Regions from separate parts of the Staphylococcus dromedarii genome, predicted to be linked through region 3. Evidence: predicted binding sites of a transcription regulator. Region 3 holds the regulator's gene; each other region holds the start of a gene.
What was found. Region 3 encodes CtsR, which represses protease genes until heat stress. Its sites were predicted from a motif close to ATGGTCAATAAAGGTCAAACA; they were not measured.
Positions count from the first base shown of each region.

Region 1: a site for CtsR is predicted at 4,613-4,633, ahead of clpP (ATP-dependent Clp endopeptidase proteolytic subunit ClpP). Genes of this name have one in related genera too.
Region 2: a site for CtsR is predicted at 4,642-4,662, ahead of clpB (ATP-dependent chaperone ClpB). Genes of this name have one in related genera too.

Region 1 covers NZ_CP094718.1:485,710-497,082, forward strand. The annotation lists gene trxB (thioredoxin-disulfide reductase) at 1-28, shown strand, start outside; gene rapZ (RNase adapter RapZ) at 199-1,113, shown strand; gene MUA88_RS02360 (gluconeogenesis morphogenetic factor MgfK) at 1,110-2,126, shown strand; gene whiA (DNA-binding protein WhiA) at 2,147-3,091, shown strand; gene MUA88_RS02370 (DUF1304 domain-containing protein) at 3,397-3,762, shown strand; gene MUA88_RS02375 (cold-shock protein) at 3,812-4,012, opposite strand; gene clpP (ATP-dependent Clp endopeptidase proteolytic subunit ClpP) at 4,653-5,270, shown strand; gene MUA88_RS02385 (VOC family protein) at 5,411-6,196, shown strand; gene MUA88_RS02390 (GNAT family N-acetyltransferase) at 6,249-6,737, shown strand; gene MUA88_RS02395 (TIGR01777 family oxidoreductase) at 6,865-7,770, opposite strand; gene MUA88_RS02400 (hypothetical protein) at 8,247-8,894, shown strand; gene MUA88_RS02405 (sugar-binding transcriptional regulator) at 9,547-10,575, shown strand; gene gap (type I glyceraldehyde-3-phosphate dehydrogenase) at 10,607-11,373, shown strand, end outside.
Region 2 covers NZ_CP094718.1:600,558-611,930, forward strand. The annotation lists gene MUA88_RS02985 (CoA-disulfide reductase) at 1-1,266, opposite strand, end outside; gene MUA88_RS02990 (Cof-type HAD-IIB family hydrolase) at 1,281-2,102, opposite strand; gene MUA88_RS02995 (metal-sulfur cluster assembly factor) at 2,214-2,522, shown strand; gene MUA88_RS03000 (acyltransferase family protein) at 2,732-4,549, shown strand; gene clpB (ATP-dependent chaperone ClpB) at 4,700-7,312, shown strand; gene MUA88_RS03010 (5'-nucleotidase, lipoprotein e(P4) family) at 7,641-8,528, shown strand; gene MUA88_RS03015 (DUF2929 family protein) at 8,581-8,775, opposite strand; gene MUA88_RS03020 (beta-ketoacyl-ACP synthase III) at 8,926-9,867, shown strand; gene fabF (beta-ketoacyl-ACP synthase II) at 9,884-11,128, shown strand; gene MUA88_RS03030 (DUF3899 domain-containing protein) at 11,214-11,373, opposite strand, start outside.
Region 3 covers NZ_CP094718.1:241,964-253,336, reverse strand. The annotation lists gene MUA88_RS01175 (ATP-dependent Clp protease ATP-binding subunit) at 1-976, opposite strand, end outside; gene MUA88_RS01170 (protein arginine kinase) at 993-1,994, opposite strand; gene MUA88_RS01165 (UvrB/UvrC motif-containing protein) at 1,984-2,520, opposite strand; gene MUA88_RS01160 (CtsR family transcriptional regulator) at 2,541-3,002, opposite strand; gene MUA88_RS01155 (NupC/NupG family nucleoside CNT transporter) at 3,168-4,373, shown strand; gene pdxT (pyridoxal 5'-phosphate synthase glutaminase subunit PdxT) at 4,499-5,056, opposite strand; gene pdxS (pyridoxal 5'-phosphate synthase lyase subunit PdxS) at 5,058-5,945, opposite strand; gene pdxR (MocR-like pyridoxine biosynthesis transcription factor PdxR) at 6,053-7,453, shown strand; gene MUA88_RS01135 (FUSC family protein) at 7,528-9,456, opposite strand; rRNA gene rrf (5S ribosomal RNA) at 9,530-9,644, opposite strand; rRNA gene MUA88_RS01125 (23S ribosomal RNA) at 9,718-11,373, opposite strand, start outside.

The DNA.
Region 1 (11,373 bases), 240 kb from region 3:
ATCATATATCGAAGCATTAGAAGATTAATTATTTCTGCAAAATAATAGTATTGATGAAGACTGAACAAAGCTGAATGAAATTGTTCAGTCTTTCCTTATGCATTTGTTCAAAACACCTTTTACTTTTTATGTAACCCTACTACTTAAGACGGTTTTCATGTACACTAAAAGAGACTAGAATGAATGGTGGTTATATATATGCAGGATAGAGAAAATAAAGAAGTTACAAAGGGCGAATTAATTATTGTCACAGGATTATCTGGCGCAGGAAAGTCGGTAGCAATTCAAAGTTTAGAAGACTTGGGATACTTCTGTGTGGATAATTTGCCGCCGATATTGTTACCAAAATTTATTGAATTAATGGCTGAAAAAACACCGTCACTTCAAAAAGTGGCAATTGGTATTGACTTACGTGGCCGTGAATTTTTCCAAAGTTTTGTTGAAGAAATTAACAAGATTAAAAATGATGCGCAAGTACATGTGAATATTTTATATGCAGATGCAGAAACGAAAAAGCTGATTTCACGATACAAAGAAACGAGACGTCAACATCCGTTACAAAAAAAGACAGGTTTGACTTTAGTAGAAGCGATTGATGAAGAACGTCAATTATTAGCTGAAGTAAGAAGCATCGCTAACTTTATTGTGGATACAACCAAACTGACACCTAAGCAACTTAAAAAACGCATTGCCGAATATTTTAATAAAGCGGTAGGGCCTTCATTTACAATTAATGTGACAAGTTTTGGATTTAAACATGGTATTCAAATTGATGCAGACATTGTATTTGATGTGCGCTTTTTACCAAACCCATACTATATTGAAGCATTACGTCCATTAACAGGAATGGATGCACCTGTTTATGATTATGTCATGAAGTGGCAAGAAACAGAGACATTTTATAGTAAGTTATTAGACTTATTACTCTTTACCATTCCGGGTTATCAAAAAGAAGGAAAATCACAACTCGTTATTGCAATAGGATGTACAGGAGGACAACACCGTTCAGTCGCACTAGCACAACGCTTGGCGGACGAGCTTCAACGCATTTTTGACTATAATATTTATGTGTATCATCGAGATGCACATATTGAAAGTGGCGAGAAAAAATGAAACAACTCAAATTAGTGCTCATTGGAGGTGGCACAGGCCTCTCTGTATTAGCAAGAGGATTAAGAACGTTTCCGATAGATATAACAGCGATTGTAACTGTTGCCGATGATGGTGGCAGTACAGGGAAAATCCGTCATGAAATGGATATTCCAGCACCTGGTGATGTGCGAAATGTCCTTGCAGCTTTGAGTGATGCCGAGCCGACATTGGAACAACTGTTTCAATATCGTTTTGAAGAGGATAAGATAAGTGGACATTCACTTGGTAACTTGTTGATCGCAGCGATGACCAATATTACCCAAGATTTTGGTCATGCTGTCAAAGAGCTGAGTAAAATTTTAAATATTAAAGGGCGTGTGATTCCTTCAACAGTATCCAGTGTGGCGCTACATGCTGAGATGGAAGATGGAGAAATTGTTGCAGGTGAGTCAAACATTCCTAAAAAGCATAAAAAAATTAAACGTGTCTATTTAGAACCTGCTGATGCACAGCCAATGGATGAAGCTGTAGAAGCATTGCGTGATGCAGACTTAATTGTATTGGGTCCGGGTTCATTATATACAAGTGTCATTTCAACATTATGTGTGAGAGGAATCAGCCAAGCACTTGTTGAAAGTGAGGCTAAAAAATTGTATGTTTCTAATATTATGACACAACCTGGTGAAACAGATGAGTATTCAGTGGTAGATCATATTGATGCGATTCATCAACAATTAGGACAAAATGTTTTAGACTTCGTTATCGCAAATGAATTGACATTTGACGATAAAATATTAGAAAAATATGAAGCAAAGGGATCACAACCTGTTTATTATAGTGAAGCATCTCTGAAAGAACGTGGTGTACAGTTGGTAACAGGGAAAGATTTAGCCTTAATCTCTGAAAATCATCATGTTCGACATCGTACAGAGATTCTTGCAGAAATGATATATGAAATTGCACTACGAGAAATTAGCACCATCGAGTTTGATCCTGATCAATTAAAATCGAACAAACATGGTGACGGACGTTAAAGGAAAGGGATGTCAATCATATGAGCTTTGCATCTGACATGAAGAATGAATTGACAAGAGTTGAAGTAAATAATGAAGATGCCATGGCAGAGCTCAGTGCGTTGATACGTATGAATGGAGCACTCAGTCTGTCTAATCAACAATTTGTAATTAACATTCAAACAGAAAATGCAACAACGGCGAGACGCATTTATTCATTAATTAAAAAAGTATTTAATGTAGAAGTAGAAATTCTAGTTCGTAAAAAAATGAAACTCAAAAAGAATAATATCTATATTTGTCGTATTAAGATGAAAGCAAGAGAAATTCTAGATGAGCTAGGTATTTTAAAAGAAGGTAGCTTTACGCATGACATTGATCCAACGATGGTAGCAACTGACGAAATGAGACGTAGTTATTTGCGTGGTGCATTTTTAGCGGGTGGTTCTGTGAATAATCCAGAAACCTCTTCATACCATCTTGAAATTTTTTCATTATATGAAAGTCATTCGGCAGGATTAACGGAGCTAATGAACCAGTATGGATTGAATGCGAAAAAGTTAGAGCGTAAAAAAGGCTGGATTACGTATATGAAAGAAGCGGAGCGTATTGCAGAATTTTTAAGCTTAATTGGTGGCTACCAAGCATTACTTAAATTTGAAGATGTACGTATTGTGAGAGATATGAGAAACTCTGTAAATCGACTCGTTAACTGTGAAACAGCCAATCTGAATAAAACAGTCAGTGCTGCTATGAAACAAGTTAAGAGTATTGAGCTAATCGATGAAGAGATCGGATTAGACAACTTACCAGATCGACTAAGAGAAATCGCAAAATTGCGCATTGAAAACCAAGATGTATCATTAAAAGAACTTGGTGAAATGGTGAGTACAGGTACCATTTCTAAATCAGGCGTGAACCATCGTCTAAGAAAACTTAATGAGCTTGCAGATAAAATTCGAAATGGCGAGCAATTTGAGATTTGATGAAGAATTAAATAATCAATTAGATGCAAGGTTAGGATAAACTAATTTGTGTGCTGGGAAACGAAATGGTACCCAACCACCCAAATTTGTCCTAACCTTGTTTTGTCGCTGCGCTCATTTTGTGCAATTCCTAAACGCTTATATGACATACTCTGATTAATTGCTGTTTTCAAGTTCAATTATTTGTATTTTTGATGGTAACGAGCGTAAAGTAAGAGAATCATCCTTGATATTTTGAAAATCATACATATCGAAAATATATGTTGAAATAGCTCGAGTGAGGAAATGAATAAAGGAGGGAAAGTATGTCAATCATATCAACAATACTCGTTGTCTTAGTGTCATTGGAATTCTTTTTCATTATGTACTTAGAAACGATTAAGCCAACATCTGATCAAACAAGTCGTGTTTTTAGTATCAGTAAGAAAAAGTTAGAAGATCACAATATTCAAACACTCCTTAAAAACCAAGGCGTTTATAATGGCTTAATTGGTGTTATGCTCTTATATGGTGCATTTATTTCAGAAAACCCAAAAGAAATTAGCTTGATGCTCTTAATCTTTATCATTGGTGTTGCGATTTATGGCGGGATTTCAAGTGATAAAAGTATTTTCTTCAAACAGGGAACATTGCCTATTATTGCAGTGCTTAGCATCTTATTCTTGGCATAAAAAAAGAGACATTTCAATGAAATGTCTCTTTTTGTGATATGATAACGAATTAACGTTTGATAACGTTAGCTGCTTGGTCACCACGGTCACCTGATACGATATCAAATTCCACTTGTTGACCTTCTTCTAAAGATTTGTAACCTTCACCTTCGATAGCTGAGAAGTGAACGAATACGTCGTTACCTTCTTCACGTTCGATGAAACCAAAACCTTTTTCTGCGTTAAACCATTTTACTGTACCGTTATACATAAGAATACCTCCGTGTGCATGATTGCACGTTATTATTTCTGTAAAAAAATTCTTTCATCAAAAGGAGTATATTCTTAAAAATAAACTACAATTCAATTACACGAGCTTTTATTACGATAAATTAAACTATACAGGTATTATGCGTAAAAGTAAAGGGAATTTTAATGAAAAGTTTAAATAAGTGAAAAATATTAGTTAAAGCACTCTATTAGTTACATAAAACACCATAAAGAATGTTGTTCAGAATTTCATAAAGCAATAAGTAATCTAAAGCATTTCTTTTGTATTTGAGAAATTAAAGTTGTTGAGAGAAATTGATCAACTTTTTAAAAAGTAATTATATGTTAAATGAAAAATATATAAGTATTAAAAGAAACTGGAGATAAATTAAAACCCCCCTCATTTAATAGGCAAGGTTTTGTATCGTGTTGGTCACAAAGTATTGATAAAGCTTGTAAAATCGATTATTTTAACCTCCTCGGAAGGAATCGAACCTTCATTGTAAGAACCGGAATCTTAAGTGTTATCCATTACACTACGAGGAGTTAATACGATGATTTTGACCTTGTATAGTATAACATGAAATTTATGAATGCTTAAGTTTTGACCATTTTTGACTTTTGCGATAAACTATAAACAAATAAATCAAGATCATAGGAGGCAGGAACTTATGAATTTAATTCCTACAGTAATAGAAACAACAAATCGTGGAGAACGTGCATATGATATTTATTCACGTCTTTTAAAAGACCGTATTATCATGTTAGGCTCAGCAATTGATGATAATGTTGCAAACTCAATTGTATCACAACTATTATTTTTACAAGCACAAGATGCTGAGAAAGATATCTACTTATACATTAATTCACCAGGTGGTAGTGTAACAGCTGGTTTCGCAATTTACGATACAATCCAACACATCAAACCAGATGTACAAACAATTTGTATCGGTATGGCTGCGTCAATGGGATCATTCTTACTTGCTGCAGGTGCGAAAGGTAAACGTTTTGCACTTCCTAACGCAGAAGTGATGATTCACCAACCATTAGGTGGCGCTCAAGGACAAGCAACTGAAATTGAAATCGCAGCAAATCACATCTTAAAAACACGTGAAAAATTAAATAAAATTTTATCTGAACGTACTGGTCAATCTATTGAAAAAATTCAAAAAGACACTGATCGTGACAACTTCTTAACAGCTGAAGAAGCTAAAGAATATGGTTTAATCGATGAAGTGATGGTACCAGAACAAGCATAATAGTCTATACAATATTAAGGGCGTATCGCATTCGATGTGATATGCCTTTTAATTTTTGAAGTTTTAAAATCAGAATAGATGACAATTCGCCACGCTACAAGTATATTAATTATACTTAATATAACAGAAAGAGTGAGTTTATGAATTTTCATCAACGTCATTTAGCACATGTATCGCGTATTATGCTAAATGTAAAAGATTTAAAAAGACAAGTTCAATTTTATACAGAGGTCCTTGGGTTAGAGGTATCTCATATGACAGATGAGCAGGCAATTTTAAATATTGGAGAAAGTGGTCATCAATTAGTTCTAAAAGCATTGGAAAATGGAAGAGATGCAGAAATAAGTGAAGCAGGTTTATTTCATGTTGCGCTTCTATTGCCAGATGAAACAGATGTAGGTCGACTGCTTCGTCACCTATTACAATATCAAATACACGTTTCAGGTGGTGACCATTTAGTCAGTCAAGCGATTTATTTTACAGATCTTGAAGGGAATGGCATCGAAGTATATGCCGACCGTGATGCCGATACTTGGTCGTGGCAAAGCGATCAAGTCGTGATGGATACCCTTGAACTAGATGTTAATCGATTATTAAAAATTGCAGGTGATCGTGCATGGCATGGGATGCCGAAAGAGGCAAAAATCGGTCATTTACATTTAAAAACAAATAATGTAAAAACATCGGCAGCATTCTATAAGCAATTTACCTTAAAAAAAGTAGCGCAATTGCCAAGTGCCGTTTTTATGTCGGATGGTACATATCATCATCATATTGCGGTCAATGCATGGCAATCTCGAAAAGTACTTCAAGATGCTGAGAAAACTTATGGGTTAGTCAGCTTTAATATGGTAAGTGATGCATTAGAGCCTCGTGTAGTGACGACTCCTGAAGGCCTTGAAATGACAATTAATGTGATTCATTAAGTGAACATTATTTTGGTATGATATGTATGAGGCTAAAAGGAGGTCTTATATGATGATACGAGAAGCAACTATGGAAGATGTGCCAGCAATTTTAGAAATATACAATCATGCCATTCGAAATACAACAGCTGTATATACGTACGATGAAACGACATTATCTGAGCGTAAACAATGGTTAGAGGCAAAACAAGTGGCTGATATCCCAGTCTATGTATATGTAAAAAAAGAAAAAGTCGTGGGATTTGCGACATATGGTTCATTTCGAAATTGGCCAGCATATCAGTATACAGTCGAACATTCAGTTTATGTTCATCCAGATTATCATCGCATGGGGATAGCATCTTATTTGCTTGAACGAATAGAAGAAATTTTAAAAGCTAATGGATATCAAACAGTTATCGCGGGAATTGATGCATCGAATCAAGGCAGTCGATTATTACACGAGCGACGTGGTTTTGAACATGTAGGAACGTTGAATAAGGTTGGTTATAAATTTGGTCAATGGCTTGATTTAGCATTTTATCAAAAACAGTTGAAGTAATGTTACAGAAAAGTATGAGGGAACAAATTGAATAAATAGCTCCATATAAAAATGACTAGAAGAATAGTTGGGTATCTTCTAGTCATTGTGTTAGGTGTTTAAGTTTTGTAATCATATGATACATTTATCATTTTTTTATGAGAAGTTGTTCTAATGCTTCTGTTAACTTTGGATACTTAAATTGATAGCCAAGTTCTAAGAGACGTTGAGGTTTTACATATTGTGTTTCAAGAATTAAAGTGGACATCTCTCCTAATATAAGCCGTAATACCCACTTCGGTACACGCGTATAGTGTGGTCGATGTAACACTTTTTGAATATTTAAACCAAAATGATGTTGTGTGACAGGATAAGGTGCGGTTAAGTTAATAGCACCTTTAGCGTTTTCTTGGTGAATGAGGAAAAGAATGGCATGAATCAAATCGTCAATGTGTATCCATGAATAAGGTTGATTTCCATCGCTGAGTTTACCGCCAATCCATAAACGATAGGGTAAGGTCATAACTGGTAAAGCACCACCTTTGCCTGATAATACGATACCAAACCGCCCAGAAATAACCCGGGTACCAAGTTGCTCGAACTGTCTTGCTTGTCGCTCCCATTGATAAACGATTTCAGATAGAAAATCGTGTGGTTGTCTTTGAAATGTTTCTGTGTAAATTGCTGTATTTGAGGGAGGATAATAACCAATAGCACTTGCATTAAAGATGACACGAGGTACTTGTTCGCGAGACTTAAAAAGATCAAATAATGCATATGTCGTTTGGATGCGACTTGTCATCATCAATTGCTTATGTGTCTTTGTCCAATAATGATTGAGTGTGGCACCTGCTAAATTAATCACAACATCAATTGCCGGTACTTGCTGCTGCCACTCAGGTTCTTGCCAATTAATATAGTGGAGTTGTGGGTGATTAGAATCATGTGTTGAACGTGTCAAAATATAAATGGTATTTTCTTCAGATTTGAGAAGGTGTTCAGTGAGGTGTTGACCAACAAGTCCGGTACCACCACTAATGAGATAAGTCGTCATTGTGTCTCATCCTTTCTTAATTAAATGTTCAAGTTTTGGACATTTAAAAGCCATATAATATTCAAATTATATTTGTTTATTTTTTCACAAAGTACGCTATAATAAAGATACCTTCGAAAAAATTAATACATCTCTTAATTAAACAGTATACCCCATAATATACAAACGAAGGTTATTTTGACTCCCTTTAGTAGAGACTGGAATGATGCAGCATTCCGGTCTTATTTTATTTTAATCAGAATTTTAATAATTCACTTTGTTTTATTATTTACAGTTTTAAAGAAGATAAAACGTTAATTAGGTAATAAAAAGTGTTTTATACATTTATTTTGATAAACTTGTCATTAATTTATATTGAAAGGTTGATTTTCTAGTAATAGGGTATGATAATCAAATAAAGGTGTCTTATATTAATTGTAGAGATAATTATGTGCTTATGAGATAAATGGAGATTGTATAGAGAAGGAGTAATTGATATGCCAGCACCACAACGAAGTAATCAAGGACCTAGATATAGAGATAATGGTAGAGGCTCAGGTAAAAAGAAATTTGCAGGATGTTTAAGTATTATTATTGTCTTGTTTTTAATAGGAAGTTTAGTTTTCGCAGTCTTTGCTTTTGTTGATCAATCACAAAAAGGTGATCAACGCTTAAAAGAAAAGAAAATAGAAGAGAAAAAAGAAAAACGCGAAGCAGAACTGAAGAAGAAACGCGAACAAAAAAGAATTAAAGAAGAACAAGAAGCAGCGCAAAGAGCAGCAGAAGAGCAAGCACTGATAGAACAACAACAAAGAGATGCAGCGAATGCAGCTGCAGCAAGAAGAGCAGTGCAACAACAAAATCAAAAGCAAATAACAAAACCTAAAAAAGAAGCCGAACAAGAAGAGAAAGAAAAGCCTGAAGATAATTCAAAAGAAGAAAAGCCAGAAAACAAATCGAATGAGGCTAAACCTGCACAGCCAACTCAACCAGAAAATCAGACACAGCAAACGGCACCGCAACAAACACAGCAGCAAAGTCAACCAAGACAACAAACTCAGCAAACACAACAACCGCAAACAAACACACGCCAAGCACCTCAGTCACAATCGGGTCAACCTTCAAATAATAATACAGGTCAATAAAATGAAAAAGGAATCGCACGAATATTGTGCGATTCCTTTTTTACACCACTAAAATATGAGATTTAGCAATAAAGTTAATAAAATGGATATCAGAATTGAAAATAAGCAACCGGGCAAGCAGCCAATCGGTGTACATCCGAAAGAGCGTGTATAAATTTGATAATTTTGTTGATCGTGTTGTTTATGTGGATGTTCGAAATGCTCTGGTCTTTTATAACGTGGGTCATCGAGATCAATTACTTCAGGCTTCTGATTGCTATATGCCATAAAATCACCTCATATTTACTATAAATGAAAATTAGGGAAGGAGAAAGAAACAACTACTTAATTTGTAGATGACAAGTATATATATGTAAGAAATCGTCATATTTGAAAGGTTGTTCACAATTTAGCTACAGATTTCTAATATCAAAGTACAAAAACTTTTACATTAAGTAATGGGGTGTGCTATGATGTATTTAAGAAATGGTTGGACGATAAACGCCCCGATAAATTTAAAAGTGGGATAAGTTTTGACTTGCATTTCTCTAAAATCCATAGTATGATGTACTTGTAAAGCAGGTTAGATATTTTTTTAGAGTCAACGGGACCTAAATTGTCACTCTCTTGGCTCCAAGATGACCCCCTGTTCACTATTAAGGAGGCGTGACTCTTGAAACATATGATTCAAGTGCAACAAAAACTAGTGCCTGACTTGATAGATAAAATGTATCGACGGTTTTCAATTTTGACAGCAATACAGAAATACCAGCCGATCGGTCGACGTACACTTAGTGAAATTTTGAATTTAACTGAAAGGGTACTGCGATCAGAAACAGATTTGTTGAAACATCAAGATCTCATCTTGGTAAAACCAACAGGTATGACAATTACTTCTGAAGGTATTGATGTAATGCATCAGTTAAAAGATTATTTCACACATTATTCTGATGAACATCACTTAGCTAAAATCATTCGAGACCATTACAACATTAGTGAAGTCCATGTCATTCCTGGTAACAGTGATACAGATTTAAATGTCAAAGTTGAGTTGGGTCGTACTACAGGACAGATACTTGAAAAGCAATTGTATGAAGACGCGATAGTATCGGTTACAGGTGGTTCTACAATGGCATCGGTAAGCAACGCTATGTCAGAATTACCATTTAGTGTATTGTTTGTACCTGCTCGCGGAGGACTCGGCGAAAATGTTGTTTTCCAGGCAAATACGATTTGTTCCACTATGGCACAACGTACTGGCGGTAGTTATACAACGCTTTATGTCCCGGATCAAGTGAGCGAACAGACATATCAAAACTTATTACAAGAACCGTCTGTCGTTAACACATTGAATAGAATAAGACAATCACAATTCATAGTACACGGCATTGGTGATGCGCTGAAAATGGCAAATCGTAGACAATCATCATCAGAAGTCATAGAAAAACTTCAACATCATAATGCCGTGGGTGAAGCCTTTGGTTATTACTTTAACCAAAATGGTGAAATCATCCACAAAGTAAAAACGATTGGACTTCAATTAGAAGAAGTGCAATCCAAAGAACACATTTTTGCTGTGGCAGGTGGAACTTCTAAAGGGAATGCAATTAAAGCATATTTAGAAATTGCACCTAAAAATACAATACTTGTTATAGATGAGGCAGCGGCAAAAATTATTACACATGATTTATTAAAAAATTAAAAATTATATTTATTTTAAGGAGGCCACTCACATGGCAGTAAAAGTAGCAATTAACGGATTTGGTAGAATCGGACGTTTAGCATTTAGAAGAATTCAAGATGTTGAAAACATTGAAGTTGTAGCAGTAAACGACTTAACAGATGACGACATGCTTGCACACTTATTAAAATACGATACAATGCAAGGACGTTTTACTGAAGAAGTAGAAGTAATTGATGGTGGATTCCGCGTAAACGGTAAAGAAGTTAAATCATTCTCAGAACCAGAACCATCAAAATTACCATGGGCTGACTTAGGTGTAGACGTTGTGCTTGAATGTACTGGTTTCTTCACTTCAAAAGAAAAAGCTGAAGCACACATCGAAGCAGGTGCGAAAAAAGTATTAATCTCTGCACCAGGTACTGGCGACTTAAAAACAATCGTATATAACGTTAACCACGAATTATTAGATGGTTCAGAAACAGTTGTTTCAGGTGCATCATGTACAACTAACTCATTAGCACCAGTTGCAAAAACTTTACAAGATTCATTCGGTATCGTTGAAGGTCTTATGACTACAATTCACGCATACACTGGTGACCAAAATACTCAAGACTCACCACACCGTAAAGGCGACAAACGTCGTGCTCGTGCAGCAGCAGAAAACATCATCCCTAACTCAACAGGTGCTGCTAAAGCAATCGGTCTTGTTATCCCAGAAATCGCTGGTAAATTAGACGGTGGCGCACAACGTGTACCAGTTGCAACAGGTTCATTAACTGAATTAACAGTTGTTCTTGAAAAAGAAGTAACTGTAGA
Region 2 (11,373 bases), 360 kb from region 3:
TGCGTATGCTACTTCAAAAGCAGTGAGATCATCAATCGTTGCACGATGCATCATCGCCATTGATAACACGTCAATACGCTTATCCACACCACTTTTACCAACGGCTGCTGCACGTAAAAGTTGACGTGTTTGTTTGTCGTAGTAGGCACGTAAATGTACAGGTGTATTGTTTGGATAATAGCCTGCATGTGTGCCATTTTTTACTTCAACCATGTCATAATCAAAATGTTCAAGGTCTAAGAGTGATACACCTGTACTTGCAAGTGTATAGTCAAAAAACTTAACGATACTCGCACCTAGAAAACCTTGGAAGACAACATCTTTATTACCAGCAATTTGTTCGGCAATAACACTTGCACCACGATGCGCACCCCAAGCGAGTGGTACATGTGCAGGAAGGTCAACATGACGATAGTGATGCGTTGCAATGTCACCAACAGCATAGACGTTTGGGATATTTGTTTGGAAGCGGTCATTAACCGGAATGTAACCTTTTTCGTCCATCTTAATTCCAGATGTTTTTAAGAAATCAGAGTTAGGTTGGACACCGACCCCAGCAATAATCATGTCATAATCTTCTACCGTACCGGATTTGAAAGTAACCGTTTGACCATCGATAGAAACAACTTCTTCATTCAAACGATAAGGGATATTTCGTGCATCTAATTCTGATAAAATAGCCGCATTCATATCTTGATCCATAAGTTTATTGATCGCTTCTGAACGATGAATTAATGTGGGTGATAAGCCACGTTTATATATGTTTTCGAGTAGTTCTAAGCTGACATATCCTGCACCAATGAGTAACACGCGTTGTACTTGATGTGATGTGATATAGTTTTCAATCGCATCCGTGTCTTCCATATTACGCAGTGTGAATAGGTGTGGGACATCAAAGTCAAGACGTCGTGCACGCGCACCTGGGCTTAATACTAAAATATCATAGTGATCTTTTAGCACTTTACCAGTGGTATGATCTTTAACTTCGACAGTTTGTGCTGTTGTATCCACATTAATTACTTCATGTTGCAATTTCACGGTAATATTTTTCTTCTCTTTGAATTTTTCGGGTGTCATGGGTAATAATTGATCACGTGATGACACCACGTTTCCAAGGTAATATGGGAGTCCACAATTGGCAAAACTCATATGACGGTCTTTTTCATAGACTATGATATCACTATCAGGGTCTAAACGACGAATCTGACTGGCACTCGTTGCACCACCTGCAACTGCACCGACAACAATAATTTTCTGTTTAGTCATCTGGTCGTCCTCCTTTATGATTTTGGAATATTTAATTGGAAGAAGTCGTTTAAATAGATACCAATGCCTTCTTCATTGTTTGATAACGTTGTGTCGTTTGCGATGTATTTCAATTCATAAATGGCATTCCCCATTGCAATACCATGTTTGGCATACTTAATCATTTCAAGGTCATTATCTTCATCGCCAAAAGCAATAATTTCATTGCGTTCAATACCAAGGTGTTTACGAACAATATCAATTCCGACAGCTTTACTAATCCCACGTTTGACAATTTCAATTACAGGGAATGGTGCACCCCAACGTCGGTGTTCAATATTCTCGGCATAAAAGCGTGTTAAAACCTGTTTGACACGTGGAATCATATGTTCTTCAGCCTCAACCAATAAGCTTGTAGGGTCTTCATGTAAGAGTGTTTCGAGATCGCCGACTTTGATATTAGGATTCCCCATGCTAAAACCATCAAACAAACGATTATCAGGACGGTCGATATAGACTTGGTCACCTACTTCGGCAATCATATTTTGGATATCCATTTTTTTTAACGTTTCAATAATACTTGTCGCAATGCCTTCATCAAGACGTTCATGATAAGTAGGAAAGTCTGAATTGCCAGGATGGTGGATGAATGCACCATTAAAGTTGACGATTGGCGTATCGAGTTCTAGTTGATCATAGTACAATTTGCTCGCACGATATGGTCGTCCTGTTGTAATCATAAGTGCGTGCCCTTGGGCTTGAAGTGCCTTTAAGACACGGAATGTATATGGAGGGATCTTTTTATCATCATTTAATAAAGTCCCATCTAAATCTAAACAAATTAAATGTTTTTTCATGGTATTCTCCTAAATTCTAAAGTTCAGTATATGATTATCATAGCATTTTATTGTAGAAATGTAATGATTTTGATATATTGATAGTAACGACAAATGAAGAGGTGAATAGGCATGGAAGAAGCATTAAAAGATAGTATTTTAGGTGCATTAGAGAACGTTATTGACCCAGAGCTTGGTATTGATATCGTGAATCTAGGCCTTGTTTATAAAGTTGACTTAAATGATGATGGTTTATGTACAGTTGAAATGACATTAACATCAATCGGATGCCCAATGGGACCACAAATTGTGGATCAAGTAAAAACAGCATTAGGCGAACTACCAGAGATTAAAGAAACTGAAGTAAACATCGTATGGAATCCACCATGGAACAAAGATATGATGTCACGTTACGCTAAAATTGCATTAGGCGTTAGCTAATCATTGATATATCATTAAATACAATATAGCAATCATGACGAAGAACTGAACTTAGATAAAAGGTTCAGTTCTTTTTTTAAGAAATTTTATAGTGATATCGTGGGAATTATAAAGTATGATATGTAATGTACATACTACTCAAGATGATGATCACGACTTTTTAAACATAAATTAAACTTGAAAATTTATAAGAAGAAAGAATGATAAACATGTGGAATTTTACTAAAACGCCTCAAAAGCAACTTAAAACACGTTATATGCCTGGTCTTGATGGTTTACGTGCCATTGCTGTTCTTGCCGTCATTATTTATCACTTTAATCCGCAATGGTTACCAGGTGGTTTCTTAGGTGTGGATACGTTTTTTGTTATTTCTGGCTACCTTATCACAAGTTTATTATTAACCGAATATCATAATACACAACGTATTGATCTGGTGTCATTCTGGATCAGACGATTGAAACGTCTTTTGCCAGCCGTGATTTTTTTAATTATGTCCGTGTTGATTCTAACATTATTAACCGTACCATCTGAAATTAAATCTGTTCGTGGTGATGCATTTGCTGCGCTATTTTATGTAAGTAACTGGTGGTACATTTTTCAAGATGTTGATTACTTTGCACAATTTGAAGTCGCACCACTAAAGCATCTATGGTCACTGGCTATTGAAGAACAATTCTACTTATTCTTTCCAATTGTTTTACTTGGTTTGCTGCATTTTGTTAAGCGTCTTAAGCCTATGTTATATACTATTTTATTTTTTATAGTGATATCTATTGTGGCAATGGGAATTTTGTATGAGCCACAAGGGAATGTGGCACGTGTTTATTTCGGGACGGATACACGTCTACAAACGATGTTGTTAGGTGTGATATTGGCTTTTGTATGGCCTGCATTTAAGTTACGTCTGCAAACGGCCAGTCAGTCACGTTTTATTATTGATGGCATCGGGGCTGTTGCGTTAGTTGGTTTATTTTTATGTTTCCGATTTGTTAATGAATCACAGGGTGGCTTGTATTATGGCGGCTTTGCGCTTATTAGTGTCTTAACACTTTTTATTATCGCAAGTGCTGTGTTACCTGGTGGCGGATTTTCAAAATTATTGGGGAATCCATTATTTCTATATATTGGATCACGTTCCTATAGCCTATATCTATGGCATTATCCGATTATTGTTTTAATCCACCATCATTTTGTACAGGGACAAATTCCATTGTGGGTCTATGTAATTGAGGCGATATTCATGTTCTTAATGGCTGAATTCTCATATCGATATATAGAAACACCATTCCGTCATTCTGGCTTTAAGATATTTGACTTTAAACACTTGAAGCAATGGCGAGTATTAAATGTGAAGCGCGCATGGCTAGCGATTATATTACTTGTACCATCGTTGTTGATTTTATTAGGTGCCTTCAATGGATTGGCTAAAGAAAAAACACATACCACAGCCATTAATACAGATGATATTGAAAAATATATCACTGTACCGATACCTTTGGGCGATATGAAAGTTGCGGGATTAGAAGTGAAAGGTCAAGCGTCACAATATGCAAACTGGAAACCACTTTTAATCGGTGATTCTGTCATGGTAGACATCGGTGATACATTCAAAGAACAGGTACCACACGCGAGTATTAATGGTTTGATTGGACGTCAGCTTGTTCAAGCAATTCCACTTGTGAGGGAAGACTACCCGGATTATAAAGACAAGGATGATATGGTCGTATTACAGCTCGGAACGAATGGTGATTTTACTGAAGAGCAATTAGATACATTGCTGGATCTTTTAGGGAAATCACAAGTCTATTTAGTCAATACGAGTGTTCCGCGTGACTATCAAGCGCACGTCAATGACTTGTTTAAGCAAGCGGCACAAAAGCGTGACAATGTGCATCTTGTTGATTGGCATGCAAGATCACAAGGACACACAGAATACTTTGCGCCAGATGGTATTCATTTAGAAGCGGATGGTGTCAACGCATTGATTGATGAAATTATTAAATCGATGAAAAAGCATCAGAAATAAATCAAGATTAGGATAGAAACACAGTTGAAATTCTCTTGTGTTTTCTATCCTTTTTTGTTGATTTTTAGAAAAGGCGAGCGTATAATTAAATTAAGGTCAAAGAAAGTCAAAGTCAAATTGACCTATTTTGAAATAAAGGAGTGACGTATTTTGGATATTAATCAGATGACGCATTCTATACAAAATGCTTTACAAAAAGCGATTGAATCAACACAAACTTATCAATTAACAAATATTGAAACAGAAGCTGTACTGAAAGCAGTTCTTGAAGCAGATGAGAGTTTATACAAAACAATTTTAGAACGTGCAGAAATAGATACAGAGGCACTTGCCAAAGCATACGATAAAAAATTAACACAATATCCTAAAGTAACCGGCGATAATGTTCAGTACGGACAATATTTATCGCCAAAGACAAATACATTATTTAATAAAGCAGAACAACATATGAAAGCATATGATGATCAATTCATCTCTATGGAACACATGTTGTTAGCTGCGATGGAAGTAGACGAAACAACCGCATCGTTCGTTGAATATAAAGAACAAGTGATTAAAGAAATTATAAAAAAAGTCAGAGGGGGAAACCATGTGACAACACAAAATCCTGAAGTGAACTATGAAGCATTACCAAAATATGGACGTGATTTAGTAGAAGAAGTACGTAAGGGCAACATGGATCCGGTTATTGGTCGTGACGAAGAAATTCGTAACACAATTCGTATTTTAAGCCGTAAAACCAAAAACAACCCTGTCTTAATCGGTGAACCAGGTGTTGGTAAAACAGCGATTGTAGAAGGCCTTGCACAACGTATCGTGAAAAAAGATGTACCGGATTCTTTACTTGATAAAACAGTTTTCGAACTCGATTTAAGCGCCTTAGTAGCAGGGGCTAAGTATCGTGGTGAATTTGAAGAACGACTCAAAGCAGTCTTAAAAGAAGTGAAAGATTCAGATGGTCGTATCTTACTATTCATTGATGAAATTCATATGCTTGTTGGTGCAGGAAAAACAGATGGTGCAATGGATGCCGGAAATATGTTAAAACCAATGCTTGCACGTGGTGAATTGCATTGCATTGGGGCAACAACTTTGAATGAATATCGTGAATACATCGAGAAAGATTCAGCATTAGAACGTCGTTTCCAAAAAGTAAATGTAAAAGAGCCAAATATTGACGACACTATTTCAATTTTACGTGGTTTAAAAGAACGTTATGAAGTGCACCATGGTGTACGCATTCAAGACCGTGCGTTAGTCGCAGCAGCGGAATTATCAGATCGCTACATTACAGATCGCTTTTTACCAGATAAAGCGATTGACCTTGTAGACCAAGCTTCTGCTACGATTCGCACAGAAATGGGATCAAACCCAACAGAACTGGACCAAGCTAATCGTCGTGTGATGCAATTAGAAATTGAAGAAAATGCATTGAAAAAAGAATCTGATGAAGCAAGTCGTGTACGTCTGCAAGAACTTCAAGAAGAATTAGCGGAAGAAAAAGAAAAACAAGCCCAACTACAAGCACGCGTTGAGCAAGAAAAAGAAAAAATTGCGAAAGTCCAAGAAAAACGTGCAGAGTTGGATGAAAGCCGTAAAGCATTAGAAGATGCGGAAAATAACTATGACCTTGAAACAGCAGCTGTATTACAACATGGTAAAATCCCACAATTGGAAAAAGAGCTAAAAGAATTAGAAGCAGCTTTCCAAGAAACACAAGGTGAAGATAGCGACCGTATCATTCGAGAAGTCGTAACAGATGAGGAAATTGGAGAAATTGTTAGTCAATGGACAGGTATTCCAGTATCAAAATTAGTAGAAACAGAACGAGAAAAACTGTTGAACTTATCGGATATTCTTCATCAACGTGTTGTAGGTCAAGATCGTGCGGTTGATCTAGTATCAGATGCGGTTGTACGTGCCAGAGCAGGTATTAAAGATCCAAGTCGTCCAATCGGTTCATTCTTATTCTTAGGGCCTACAGGTGTCGGTAAAACAGAACTTGCAAAATCACTCGCATCGACATTGTTTGATTCTGAAAAACATATGATTCGTATTGATATGAGTGAATATATGGAAAAACACGCTGTCTCTCGTTTAATCGGTGCGCCTCCAGGTTATGTAGGACATGATGAAGGAGGACAATTGACAGAAGCGGTTAGACGTAATCCTTACTCAGTCATCTTATTGGATGAAGTAGAAAAAGCACATACAGATGTCTTTAATGTCTTATTACAAATTTTAGATGAAGGACGTTTAACAGATTCTAAAGGCCGTAGTGTAGACTTTAAAAATACCATTATCATTATGACAAGTAATATCGGTTCACAAATTTTATTAGAAAATGTTAAAAATGAAGGTGCAATCACTGAAGAAACAGAAAAAGCAGTGATGCAAAGTTTAAATGCTTACTTCAAACCGGAAATCTTAAACCGTATGGATGATATTGTATTATTCCGTCCGTTATCAGTAGATGATATGCAAATGATCGTTGATAAAATCTTAACAAACTTAAATATGCGATTAATGGATCAACGTATTACATTAGATTTAACTGATGAGGCGAAAAAATGGATGGGTGAAACAGCATATGAACCAGAGTATGGTGCACGTCCATTAAAACGATTTGTCCAACGTCATGTAGAAACACCATTGGCGCGCTTAATCATTAAAGATAACTTGCAAGAGGGTACGCATGTACACGGTTATTTACAAGATAGTGCCATTCACTTTGATATCAATAAACCATTAGAAAAAGAATAACAGTCAAAAGGGCGTATGCGAATATCGTGTGCGCCTTTTTACTGTCATGAAATCATTAAACTTGAGCAGTGTTTGTAAGTGAGAATAGTATTGTTTAAGAAATGAGTTATTATTTTAATTTATACATAATGTTTGAATTGATGATATGAAATCGAATGTTTACGAACTTTATTCTTATTCTAGTATATAAATTTTTATTAAACTCGTTATGTTATAATAACAAGCAGGGTTGAATATAAATATATTTTTATCAGAACAATAACTTATCAGTGATGTTCTAAAATAATATTTTGACTCAATCCAAAATATACATATAAGGGTGATGTAGATGAATCAATGGACAAAAACTTCAGCGGTACTTTTGGCGTTAGGTCTTGTGACAACATCTGTACCACATGATGCACAAGCTGGAAGTGATGTCGCCGTACAACAGCAGCAAATGACTGAGGAAGATGCAACAGCACAATTAGCTTCACAAAATATGATGGGCGTGGCTTGGTATCAAAATTCTGCTGAAGCTAAGGCACTATATGCACAAGGTTACAATTCAGCGAAAGAAGCACTAGATGAACACATCAAAAAGCATAAAGGTGGGAAAAAGCTGGCTATTGCTTTAGATATTGATGAAACAGTATTAGATAACTCACCATACCAAGCATATAATACGTTGCAAGGTGCATCATTCCCTGATGGTTGGCATGAATGGGTACAATCAGCACAAGCAAAACCTGTTTATGGGGCAAAAGATTTCTTGAAATATGCAGATGAGCACGATGTAGAAATTTTTTATGTCTCAGATCGTTCTCATGAAGAAGACCTTCAAGCAACGATTAAAAACTTAAAACAACAAGGTTTACCACAAGCTGATGAAGCACATGTATTGCTTAAAAAAGAAGGGGAACATGGCAAAACAGAACGCCGTGATCGCATTAAAACAGAATATCGCCTTGTACAATTATTCGGTGACAACTTGTTAGATTTTGATGAGCCGAAAGCAGCGACACCTGAAGGACGTGAAACATTCGTAAAACAACATGAAGATGATTTTGGTAGCAGATATATCATCTTCCCGAATCCAATGTACGGTAGCTGGGAAGCCACTTTATACAACAACGACTACAGCATCAGCGCTGAGCAAAAATCTGAATTACGTCAATCATCCATTACTTACTTTGACCCAGAAACACAACAGTTGAAACAAGGTGCAGTTAAATAATTTATTAAAAAAAGCCATTGTGTCAATATCATAAACGCAATGGCTTTTACTGTTAATGTGATTCAGTTGAATGGTTGTTTGGTGTTGATCCAGCTGTATCTAAAATTAAGATAATGACAAAAACAAAAGCAGCTAGCGCGATAGGTGTGACTACGTTAAGTGGTCCGCCACCGCCTAAGCTATTTAATACGAAGTTCACCATCTCGAATAATACAACAGCCCAGATAAACGTAATGACATATTTCATTATGTACACGCCTCCATTTTTGCTGATAGTGCTATTATAAAGCTCTTTTGTTTAATTGTATAGTAGGGGCAAGTTTATTGCTTTTATTTTTTAGTACCTTGTGTTAAATTAATACCTGGTATTAAAAAAATAAAAGAAGGTGTTCAAACCATGAATGTAGGAATTAAAGGATTTGGCGCTTATGTTCCAGAGAATGTTGTTGATAATCATTATTTTGAAGCATATCTGGATACATCAGATGAATGGATTTCACAAATGACAGGCATAAAAGAACGTCGCTGGGCAAATAAAGAACAAGATACATCAGACCTCGCATATGAAGCGAGCGTGAGAGCAATAGAAGATGCAGGTATAAAACCGGAAGATGTGGACATGGTTATTGTTGCAACATCAACAGGTGATCATCGTTTTCCAACAGTTGCAAATAAGTTACAAGAACGTTTAGGATTGTCCAAAGTAGCATCTATGGACCAACTTGCTGCGTGTACAGGATTTATGTATAGCATTGTGACTGCAAGAGCGTTTATACTATCAGGAGATTATAAAAATATTTTAGTTGTAGGCGCAGAAAAGCTATCTAAAATTACAGACTTAAATGATCGTGGTACAGCTATTTTATTTGGTGATGGTGCAGGGGCTGCTATTATTGGTGAAGTGTCTGGTAACCGTGGTATCCTAAGCTATGAATTGGGTTCAGATGGTATCGGTGGCAAATACTTATACCAAGAACAAGAAACAGACTTAATTCGCATGAATGGTCGAGAAGTCTTTAAGTTTGCTGTACGTGTGATGGGAGATTCCTCAGCACGTGTCGTAGAAAAGGCTGAACTGACTGCAGATGATGTCGATATGTTTATTCCACACCAAGCGAATATCCGTATTATGGAGTCAGCACGCGAACGATTAGGTTTATCAAAAGAAAAAATGAGCGTATCCGTAGATAAATATGGGAATACCTCTGCTGCATCCATCCCGCTAAGCATTGGTCAAGAATTAGAAAATGGCCGTATTAAAGATGATGATATATTAGTATTAGTAGGTTTTGGTGGCGGCCTTACGTGGGGTTCTATCGTGATTCGCTGGGGAAAATAATAGAGGAGGCAACACAATGACAAAGAAACAACGTGTCGTAGTGACAGGATTAGGAGCATTATCACCTATTGGCAATGATGTGCCAACGATGTGGCAAAATGCATTAAATGGTGTGAATGGTATTGATAAGATTACACGTATTGATACGGAGCCATTTCAAGTTCATATCGGTGGGGAACTAAAAGATTTTAACATTGAAGATCATATTCCAAAAAAGGAAGCACGCAAAATGTCACGCTTTACACAATACGCAGTTGTAGCAGCACGTCAAGCAGTTGCAGATGCTCAATTGAAAATCGATGAATCAAATGCTGATCGTATAGGTGTTTGGATTGGTTCAGGTATTGGTGGTATGGAGACATTTGAAGAATCATATGAGCAATTGAAAAAGCGTGGACCGAGACGTGTAAGCCCATTCTTCGTACCTATGTTAATTCCAGATATGGCAACTGGACAAGTATCGATAGATCTTGGTGCAAAAGGGCCAAATGGTTCTACCGTAACGGCTTGTGCAACAGCAACAAACTCAATTGGAGAAGCATTTAAATTTATCGAGCGTGGCGATGCGGACGCAATGATCGCAGGTGGTACAGAAGCACCAATTACAAATATGTCTATTGCAGGATTCAGTGCAAGTCGTGCACTCTCAACAAACAATGATCCCGAAACAGCATGCCGTCCATTCCAAGAGGGACGCGATGGTTTTATTATGAGTGAAGGTGCAGGCATTGTTGTATTAGAATCATTAGAGTCTGCACAAGCACGTGGTGCAAAAATTTATGCTGAAGTTGTTGGCTATGGATCAACGGGTGATGCACATCATATTACAGCGCCAGGACCAGACGGTGAAGGTGGTGCCCGTGCGATGAAAATGGCACTCGATGATGCAGACATCACACCGGATCGAGTACAATATTTAAATGCACATGGTACAAGTACACCAATTGGCGATTTATTCGAAATCAAAGCGATTAAAACAACATTTGGTGATGCAGCTAAGCAATTAAAAATCAGTTCTACCAAATCAATGACAGGTCATCTATTAGGTGCGACTGGCGGGATTGAAGCCATCTTCTCTGTACTCTCAATTCGAGACGGGAAAATTGCACCAACCATTCATGCTAATGCAATGGACCCAGAAATTGATTTAGATATCACGCCGAATGAGGCAGTAGATCATGATATTACCCACGCAATGAGTAATAGTTTAGGTTTTGGTGGACATAACGCAGTACTAGTCTTTAAAAAATTTGAACAATAATTAAATAGAAAAAGCGCGTATTTTCATACACTAATTAAAAGTTTATGAAAGTGCGCGCTTATTTTTATTGTTATTATAGAATGGCTTAACCTAACGTAAATGCCAAAATAAAAGAAAGAATTAAATACACTGTATTCACAAGTAGTGCGGGTTTAATCCAGGGTTGAACCACATAATATTCACGTTTTGGTGATTTGGGGTTGTAAAACTCATCTTCCTCGTACATTTCACGATGTTTCTTACGC
Region 3 (11,373 bases):
TTTCGATATGCTTACGGTATTCATCTAATGTTGTTGCACCAATGCATTGGATTTCTCCACGTGCTAAAGCTGGTTTTAAAATGTTTGATGCATCGATTGCACCTTCTGCACCACCTGCACCAATCAATGTGTGTAATTCATCGATAAAGAGAATGACATTGCCCGCTTGATGAATTTCTTCCATTACTTTTTTCAAGCGTTCTTCAAATTCACCACGGTATTTTGTACCTGCTACCACTGTCCCCATATCTAATGACATGACGCGTTTACCTTTTAATGTTTCAGGTACTTCGTTGTTAACAATTGCTTGTGCTAATCCTTCTGCAATCGCTGTTTTACCAACACCTGGTTCACCAATTAATACTGGGTTATTTTTCGTACGACGACTTAATACTTCAATCACACGTGTAATTTCTTTGCTACGCCCCACAACAGGATCTAATGTGCCATCTTTAGCAATCACTGTTAAGTCACGTGCTAAACTATCTAATGTTGGTGTATTGTCTGATTTAGAAACTTGACCATTATTTGATGCCATTTCTGGGCTACCAAGTGCTTTAACAACTTGTGCGCGTGCTTTTGTAATATTTAAATCTAAGTTCGCAAATACACGTGCTGCGACACCTTCATTTTCACGAATTAATCCAAGTAAGATGTGTTCTGTTCCAACAAAGTTGTGTTGAAGTTTACGTGCTTCATCCATTGATAGTTCAATGACTTTTTTTGCACGTGGTGTATAGTGCAATGTACCGATGTGTTCTTGTCCGTGACCAATCAATTTTTCAACTTCATTGACTACTTTTTCTTCAGTAATATCAAAGCTTTCTAATACTTTTGCTGCAATGCCTTCTGGTTCCTTCATTAAACCTAATAATAAATGTTCTGTTCCAATATTCGAATGATTGAATCGAATTGCTTCTTCTTGTGCATGTGCTAATACACGTTGTGCACGTTCTGTTAATCTACCAAATAACATAAGTTAACCTCCAATTTTATAAATACTGTCTTAAAATATATGCGCGTTTTGCTTCGATTGGATGCGCTGTTTCCTCATCTATTAAAAATGGTGATTGTATCGCAATCATCATTGCATTAAAATCAAATTCCGGCATATCTAACACACCGAGATCAATACCTAGCTTAATATCGCTCAAACGATAAGACGCCTCTTCTACAGAAATACGGCGAGCATATTTTAAAATACCGAGAGAACGGTAAATGCGATCTAGCGTCTCATTCTCCTTGTGTGCTAACAAGCGTTGGCGTTCTTCTAATTCTTCATTAATAATTTGTGACACCAACTCTGTTAATGCCTCAATAATCTCTTCTTCTGACTTACCAAGTGTGAGCTGATTCGACACTTGGTACACATGACCATACACTTGTGACCCCTCACCATAAATACCACGAATCGTAAAGCCAAAACGGTTGATGGATTGGGCAATACGGTTCATGCGTTTCATAATGGATAAGGCAGGAAGGTGTAACATCACACTAGCACGCATACCTGTTCCAATATTTGTTGGGCAAGTTGTCAAATAGCCAAGCGTCTCATCATAGCTAATATCAACCTCTGCGTCTAGCTGATCATCAATATCTGATGCACGTTGATACAGGTCATCTAGTGCTAAGTCATTGCCCATTACTTGGATGCGTACATGGTCTTCCTCATTAACCATGACACTCACTGTTTCATCGTCATTCAACAAAACTGCCGCAGCGGGCTGTTTTGTGAGTTCTGGACTGATCAAATGCTTTGCTACAAGCTTATAGGCACTTTGTTGATCCATATCAGATAATCGTTTCACTTTTAAATCTGTGAGTGCATCTTGTACCTCATTCACGACACGATGTCCTTCATCTTCATTAGGAAACATCAAAGGATGAACGTAATTTTCAAGGTTACGTGCTAAGCGAATGCGTGAAGACATAACGACTGGTTGAAGAACTTCCTGTTGTTCATTTTGCAACGGTGCATCATATTCATTCGTCATCTTGTCTCAACACCTCGCTTTGTTTCGTTTCTTCTAATGCTTGGATTTCGTCACGGACAACAGCCGCTTCTTCAAAAGCTTGTTGTGCAACGAGTTTTTCTAAGTGGGCACGCTTTTCTTCAATTTGACGTCTTAATAAACGTTTGTTATGTGATGACTTCGGATACTTACCCGAATGCTCCAAGTGACCCCCTTGTACACGGCGTACAATATCAGCCACATCATCACGAAATGTGTCATAACAATCTCTGCATCCAAACTTACCAACGTGTGCGATATCCTTTAATGTCATCTGACAAGTTGGACAGCGCTTTTCTTCACGATACATCATTTGATCTACATTAATACCGTGTTTTGCTGCAAGATGTTGTAAGATTTGCTGAATGACAAATGTACCTTCTACATCATCACCTTCATGCCACTGTGCATCTGAATGTCCATGTGAATGATCTTGAGACAGATGAATGTCCGTTTCTTTATGTGAATTTGCTTTTTTCAATTGTTGCTCTTCTTCATGACGATACATGACGCATCACCTTCTCACCTTTAATAATAATTAATCACTGGTAACAATCGTTTCATGATATTGGCACGAATAATATCACGTGCAGCCACATCTAATTTCAATGTTTCACGATCAATCACTGCTGCAATCATTTTCGCTTCACGCTCTGAAATTAAGTCATTCTCTAACAAGCCATCTATAATATAGTAAGCTTGCTGTTGCGATAACGATGTACCAATCAGTGACATCAAGTGTTTAATGTAGTTGGCGTGATCTTTCGTTTCAATCTTAGTGATACGAATATAACCACCGCCACCACGTTTACTTTCTATTTCATAACCGTGTTCATTCGTAAATCTTGTCTTTATTACATAATTGAGCTGAGATGGTACGCAATCAAAACGTTCGGCAATATTCGCACGTTGTATTTCCACAACATCCGCCTGTGCCTCTTCAAACAATTGCTTAATGTATTGCTCTATAATATCTGACATATTGTGCATCATATCACCCCTTTTGACCATCTTTGACTATATTATATGACCAACTTTGACCTTTTTCAAACAATATGTTTTTTATTTCTTAATTTTGTCATGTTAATGCTTACATTTATGTTGTATTATAGAGTTAGTGAAAAAAATAATAAATTTGAATTAGAGGTGTAATACATGCATATTATTATTGGGATTGTCGGCATCCTTGTTTTCTTAGCCCTTGCGCTAGTTGCAAGTTCAGACAGAAAGAATGTTCGCTGGCAATACATTGGTCTTATGCTTGCTATCCAAGTCGTTTTAGCCTTTTTCTTACTCAAAACGAGCATTGGGATTAAAATTGTCGGTGGTGTCGCTGCCGGATTTGGATACTTGCTTAAACAAGCAGCAGAAGGGATTAACTTTGTATTCGGTGGTTTAATGAACGAAGGCGAATCAACTTTCTTCATTAACGTTTTATTACCGATCGTATTCATTTCAGCATTAATCGGTATTTTACAATACTTAAAAATTTTACCAGTCATCATTAATGTACTTGGTTTCTTAATCTCAAAAGTAAACGGAATGGGACGTTTAGAGTCTTATAACGCAGTTGCTTCAGCTATCTTGGGACAATCTGAAGTATTCATTTCATTGAAAAAACAACTGCCATTCATTCCAAAACACCGTTTATACACATTAACAGCATCAGCTATGTCAACAGTTTCTGCGTCAATCGTTGGGGCATACTTCACAATGATTAAACCGGAATATGTAGTAACAGCCGTTGTCTTAAACTTATTCGGCGGTTTCATCATCGCATCTATTATCAATCCATATAAAGTAGATGAAGAGAATGATAAGTTATTAATCGATACTGAAGAAAAAAAACAATCATTCTTTGAAATGTTAGGGGAATACATTTTAGATGGTTTCAAAGTTGCTGTAATCGTAGGTGCTATGTTAATTGGTTATATCGCATTGATCTCATTATTAAATGGTATCGTAGGCGGTATTATCGCAATGGTTTCAGGCGGTTCATTAGATTGGAACTTCCAAACATTAATCGGATTCATCTTCGCACCACTTGCATTCTTAACAGGGATTCCTTGGAGCGATGCTGTTGACGCTGGTTCAATTATGGCAACAAAATTATTATCAAATGAGTTCGTTGCAATGACAGAACTTGCTAAAGTACAAGGCTTATCAGAACGCGCTGTTGGTGTTGTATCTGTCTTCTTAGTATCATTTGCCAACTTCAGCTCAATCGGTATCATCTCAGGTGCTATCAAATCATTAAACGATGAAAAAGGTGACGTTGTTGCCCGCTTCGGATTAAAACTTTTATTCGGTGCAACACTTGTATCATTCATCTCTGCAACAATCGCAGGATTCTTTATTTAAATATGACAAAAGCCATTCAAGTTCATTATCGAACTCGAATGGCTTTTTCTTATGGAAAGATACGGTTTCTAAAACAGTATTTATCAATCATTGATAACGTCCTGCTTTAAACTTTACTTTTTCAATTATAATGAGACTACTTTTTCAATAAAGTAACGCATCATCGATATATCTTCTGTTAATTCTGGATGGAATGACACACCTAAGTAACGTCCCTGTTGTACCGCAATGATTTTGTCATCAATGGTACCAAGTACAGCAACACCCTCACGTACAGATTGGATATGTGGCGCACGGATAAAAACACCTTCTACTGGTTGTTCAATCCCTTCAATATCTAACATCGCTTCAAAGCTATCTACTTGGCGACCAAATGAATTACGTTCAACCGTAATATTCAACTTTTTCAAGTACCCTTCTTCGCCTTCAATATCATCTGCAAGCACGATGAGTCCTGCACAAGTACCATACATCGGTAGTGAAGATTCACGCAATGCCTCTCTGAAACCATATAACGTCATCAGACGACGTAACGTTGTAGACTCACCACCTGGTATCACCAAACCATCTAACGTCTCTAACTGTGCGACAGTCTTCACAGCGACCGCCTCGTGACCACATGCTTCAATTTGTCGCATATGCTCACGAACAGCCCCTTGTAATGCTAATACACCAATTCTCATCTTACCAACCACGCTCTTGCATGCGTTCTTCTAATGAAAGTTGATTGATATCCAAGCCTTTCATTGCCGCACCTAAATCTTTCGCAAGACGACCAATTAATTCATAATCTTGGTAATGTGTTGTTGCTTGTACAATCGCCTTAGCAAATGTTTCTGGATCCTCTGATTTAAAAATACCTGAACCAACAAACACACCATCCGCACCAAGTTCCATCATCAATGCCGCATCTTGTGGCGTTGCAACACCACCTGCCGCAAAGTTAACAACTGGTAAGCGACCATGCTTTTTAATATCTTGAAGGATATGGTAAGGTGCACCAATATTTTTCGCTTCTGTCATCAACTCATCATCACTCATCACAGTAATACGCGCTACTTCTTGGTTCACCTGACGCATATGGCGTACTGCTTCCACAATGTTACCTGTACCTGGCTCACCTTTTGTACGTAACATTGCCGCACCTTCGCCAATACGACGTGCAGCTTCACCTAAATTACGACAGCCACATACGAATGGTACCGTATAGTCGCTCTTCTTCAAATGGAAAACTTCATCCGCTGGCGTTAATACTTCTGATTCATCTATGTAGTCGACACCCATTGCTTCTAATACACGTGCTTCTGTAATATGACCAATACGACACTTCGCCATGACTGGAATTGATACAGCATTCATTACTTCTTCTACAATTTTCGGGTTACATGCACGCGCAACACCACCTGCTGCACGAATATCTGATGGCACGCGCTCAAGTGCCATGACAGCAACTGCACCTGCAGCCTCTGCAATTTTTGCTTGCTCAGCATTGACAACGTCCATAATGACGCCACCCTTTTGCATTTCTGCCATCCCACGTTTAACACGTTCTGATCCTACTTGCTTTGTCATAAAAAATTTCCCCCTTTATAGTTGTTTAGATGTAGCTTATACTATTAACTGAACTGGTTAAAGTATCAAATTAATAAAAAATAAAGAGGTCAGATTGGAGAAGTTCTATGGAAATGCTCATGTTTCATATCGATAAGTCACAAAACCAACCCATTTATATGCAATTATATGAAAATATTCGCAGTAGCATCATTAACGGACAACTACAAGAAGATGAAAAATTACCATCAAAGCGTTTATTAGGTGACTATCTATCAATTAGTCAAACAACGATTGAAAATGCCTATGCACAATTAATTGATGAAGGCTATATCTATAGTAAACAACGTTCGGGTTACTTTGTGAGTGATATTGATACATTGCCATTGACTACATCTCAAAACGATATCGAATCAAAGACTATTTCAATGCCCAAAACTTCCTCACAATCACGTTACAATTTTCAGTTAGGTGCGATTGATAAAGCGCATTTTCCATTTAAACAATTTCGTAAGTTTGCTAAAGAAGCGTTTGATACACTTCAGGACAACTTAGTAGAATCTGGGAATCCTCAAGGAGAATTTGCATTGAGACAACAAATCAGTCACTATCTCTTTCACAGTCGTGGCGTACAATCTACACCTGAACAAGTGATCATTGCATCATCAACAGAACAATTGCTGTCTATCATTACAGATTTATTGCCTGAGCAGCACGCATTTATGTTGGAAGATCCGATTTACCCGCAAGTACCACAATTACTCAATCGGAAACATATCCCATATAGCTTTATCCCTGTACAAACAGACGGTATTCAAATGCGTGATATTGAACAGTGTCAAAACAATATTATTTATATTACACCTAGTCATCAGTTTCCTACAGGTGTGACCATGAGCTTACAAAATCGAATTAAATTACTTAAATGGGCAAACCAGCATCCTAACCGTTATATTATTGAAGATGACTACGATTCAGAATTTCGCTATGAAGGAAAGCCCATTCCAGCACTCCAAAGTTTAGATAATGGAGAACGTGTCATATATGTGAGTACTTTCTCAAAATCCATTGCACCAAGTATTCGTATTGCTTATGCTGTCTTACCCATTCATTTAGCAACACAATACCAAAGAACAGAGAATATCGAAGGTGGCACCGTTCCGCGTCATACACAATACATTGTTAGTCAATTTATGGAAAGTAATCAATTTGAGCGTCACCTTAACCGTATGCGTCGAATTTATCGTCAAAAGCGTGATATCCTTATCAATTATTTAACACAGTTCCCGTCACTTATTGAAATTGATGGTGCTCAAACCGGCATGCATTTTGTTATTACAATCAAAAATGGTCTGAGCGAACAGGAGTGTCTGCAACGATTCAAGTCATATGATATTAATCTGCAACCATTATCAGATTATCATTGTCAATACCAGGAAAATACACCACGTTTTGTCTTAGGTTTCGGAGGCATTGAAGATGATGACCTACAATACCATGCCGAACGACTCATACATGCTTTACAATAAAAATCGTATTACATATCTAGCTACGACAAAAACCTCCTTACACAGTCGATATATGACTTGTAAGAAGGTTTTTCTTAGTGTTCTAATAAATGTGGATTACGTTGATCCCCTTTATCATATAAAGCAATTTCCTGTAACTGCATCAACGCACGTCGTATTTGTGCATAATGATTCAAGTCTGGTAAAGTCGTCATTTCTTGCTGAACAATTCCGTATTCCAGATGCTTAGCAATGTTCTCAAACACAAGTAAGTATGACCCCATTGTCTCCGCATTCAATAGATCTTTAGGTGGGTATTGTAAACATTGAAGTAACTTAAAATGAATTTGTTGTAAGAGAAACATCGCCGGATAATAATATTGCGTTCGTTTCCGATTAGAAGACCACTCTCCATAAGCATGACGATACATTGTCTCCATATTATCTAACTGCAACTTTAGACGTAAGCTATCACGATGTACCGTTCTCTCAACTGGATATCCATTATCCGAAAATAAATAATGAAACATTTGACTTTCAATACGTACAACATTTCCCATCATTTCCGGTAGACGTTTACTTGCCAAACGTTGTCCAATTAAAAGCACACCTATTACTGCAATAAGAATCCCAACAGTCGTATCAAGGAATCTTGGTAACGCAATCATCATCGTTAAATGCCCTTGTGCTAGACCTCCTAATAAAATAACTTGCACGGTAATTGCAATCATTGCCAAAGCATAATTTGCTCCAATCAACATCTCAGTCAATGCACTGCATATACACATTACCAGCACGACAGTAATCAAATTCGGCTCAAATAGTAGCAGCCCGATCGCAATCACAATACCAATCAACGTCCCAATCCAACGACCACCTGCCCTTTCAATACTGGCAATAGTCGTACCTCCAATAAGTACAGTGTGCGCACTAAGTGGGATCCAATAAGCCCGTTCAAAGTCAAAAGTCAGTGCAATCACAATCGCACATCCCACAATCAATGAATATCGCATAGTCGCAATAAAATTCATTGATTCTGGTGTCAAATTGTATCGAAGTCTTGCCAAATATTGAGGAGACTTTACCTGTGCCTGACGTTTTACTTGATCATCTGGCATATGTAAAACCTCGTCTATCTTATAAATGAGTTGAACTAAGCCATCAAATTTTTCTGGAACGTCTATCCGTTTACGCCAAGCCTCATCAGGTGAAACACCTTCAATCATACTTGAAGTCAGATAATCCATCATTTCCAACACAATGGGTGGTAATGGACGATGCCCTTTAGCATTTAGTTCAAGCAACTCAGAGTAGATTCCTTCAGCCACATAATGAAGGAGAATAAATCGTTGATATGACGCAGACTTTCTTTGTAGAGACGATCGCGTCGTACTCAAAATATCAGATGACAAAATCAATGTCGTAACAGCTGTCTTTGTTAAATCATTGAACGTGACTTGGTCATTAAAGTGATGCACCAATTGTCTAATCTGAATATAATCTTGTTGCACAGCTGCTTGTTCAGGTTGTTCCCCTTTTAACTTACTTTCCACATATACAAGAATCATCCCTAACAAGCCACCACATCCAACTAAAGCACCTCGATACAAAAAGGCATGAGGATCTTCAGGCATTACACTCGATAAACTATAAGCAATGATAAAGAATGTTGAAGAAGGCCCCGGAATATGGAGTGTGGTAAAAACATAATACGGAATGACAGCTACTAAGAGCAGCCCAATACCAAATAAAATCGGGTAACTTACAGTGAATGTCCCCAACATCATCGCAACAACTAAACCACATGTCGCAAAAGTCACTGCACGCATACGCGACGTAAAGGTCCCTTTAAAAACATAAATATGTGCAAATGTCCCAATTGAGACGAGTAATGCAAGTGACATGTTATGCGTGCACACACCATATAAAAGTGGCAAGAGCATCAACAATCCTTGGCGAATACCACGATTCATATCAATCTTATTGGTATCCACATAAGTGACATGTTTTAAATAATGCTTCATGTTCTTTCACCTTTCTTCTCTGCTTTTAAAACACAAAAAAAGAGAAGTCATATTGACCTCTCTTAGAAGAATTACCTGGCACCGTCCTACTCTAGCGGAACGTCAGTTCAACTACCATCGGCGCTAAAGAGCTTAACTTCTATGTTCGGCATGGGAACAGGTGTGACCTCTTTGCCATTGGCACCAGATAAAATGAATGTTATACATTCAAAACTAGATAGTAAGTATATCAGTTACACAAACAAAACCTTGTGAAAAAATTTGATTAAGTCTTCGATCGATTAGTATTCGTCAGCTCCACGTATCACTACGCTTCCACCTCGAACCTATTAACCTCATCATCTTTGAGGGATCTTATAACCGAAGTTGGGAAATCTCATCTCGAGGGGGGCTTCATGCTTAGATGCTTTCAGCACTTATCCCGTCCATACATAGCTACCCAGCTATGCCGCTGGCGCGACAACTGGTACACCAGAGGTATGTCCATCCCGGTCCTCTCGTACTAAGGACAGCGCCTCTCAAATTTCCTACGCCCACGACGGATAGGGACCGAACTGTCTCACGACGTTCTGAACCCAGCTCGCGTACCGCTTTAATGGGCGAACAGCCCAACCCTTGGGACCGACTACAGCCCCAGGATGCGATGAGCCGACATCGAGGTGCCAAACCTCCCCGTCGATGTGAACTCTTGGGGGAGATAAGCCTGTTATCCCCGGGGTAGCTTTTATCCGTTGAGCGATGGCCCTTCCATGCGGAACCACCGGATCACTAAGTCCGTCTTTCGACCCTGCTCGACTTGTAGGTCTCGCAGTCAAGCTCCCTTATGCCTTTACACTCTTTGAATGATTTCCAACCATTCTGAGGGAACCTTTGAGCGCCTCCGTTACTCTTTAGGAGGCGACCGCCCCAGTCAAACTGCCCGCCTGACACTGTCTCCCAGCACGCTAAGTGCTGCGGGTTAGAAATCCAATACAATTAGGGTAGTATCCCACCAATGCCTCCACGTAAGCTAGCGCTCACGCTTCTAAGGCTCCTACCTATCCTGTACAAACTATACCGAATTTCAATATCAGGCTACAGTAAAGCTCCACGGGGTCTTTCCGTCCTGTCGCGGGTAACCGGCATCTTCACCGGTACTATGATTTCACCGAGTCTCTCGTTGAGACAGTGCCCAAATCGTTACGCCTTTCGTGCGGGTCGGAACTTACCCGACAAGGAATTTCGCTACCTTAGGACCGTTATAGTTACGGCCGCCGTTTACTGGGGCTTCGATTCGTAGCTTCGCAGAAGCTAACCACTCCTCTTAACCTTCCAGCACCGGGCAGGCGTCAGCCCCTATACGTCACCTTACGGTTTAGCAGAGACCTGTGTTTTTGATAAACAGTCGCTTGGGCCTATTCACTGCGGCTCTTCAGAGCGTGAACCCTAAAGAGCACCCCTTCTCCCGAAGTTACGGGGTCATTTTGCCGAGTTCCTTAACGAGAGTTCGCTCGCTCACCTTAGAATTCTCATCTTGACTACCTGTGTCGGTTTGCGGTACGGGCACCTATTTTCTAGCTAGAGGCTTTTCTCGGCAGTGTGAAATCAACGACTCGAAGAAACGTATTTCTTCTCCCCATCACAGCTCAATCTTAACGAGTGCCGGATTTGCCTAACACTCAATCTCACTGCTTAGACGTGCACTCCAACAGCACGCTTCGCCTATCCTACTGCGTCCCCCCATCGCTTAAAACGAATTTAGGTGGTACAGGAATATCAACCTGTTATCCATCGCCTACGCCTTTCGGCCTCAGCTTAGGACCCGACTAACCCAGAGCGGACGAGCCTTCCTCTGGAAACCTTAGTCAATCGGTGGACGGGATTCTCACCCGTCTTTCGCTACTCACACCGGCATTCTCACTTCTAAGCGCTCCACAT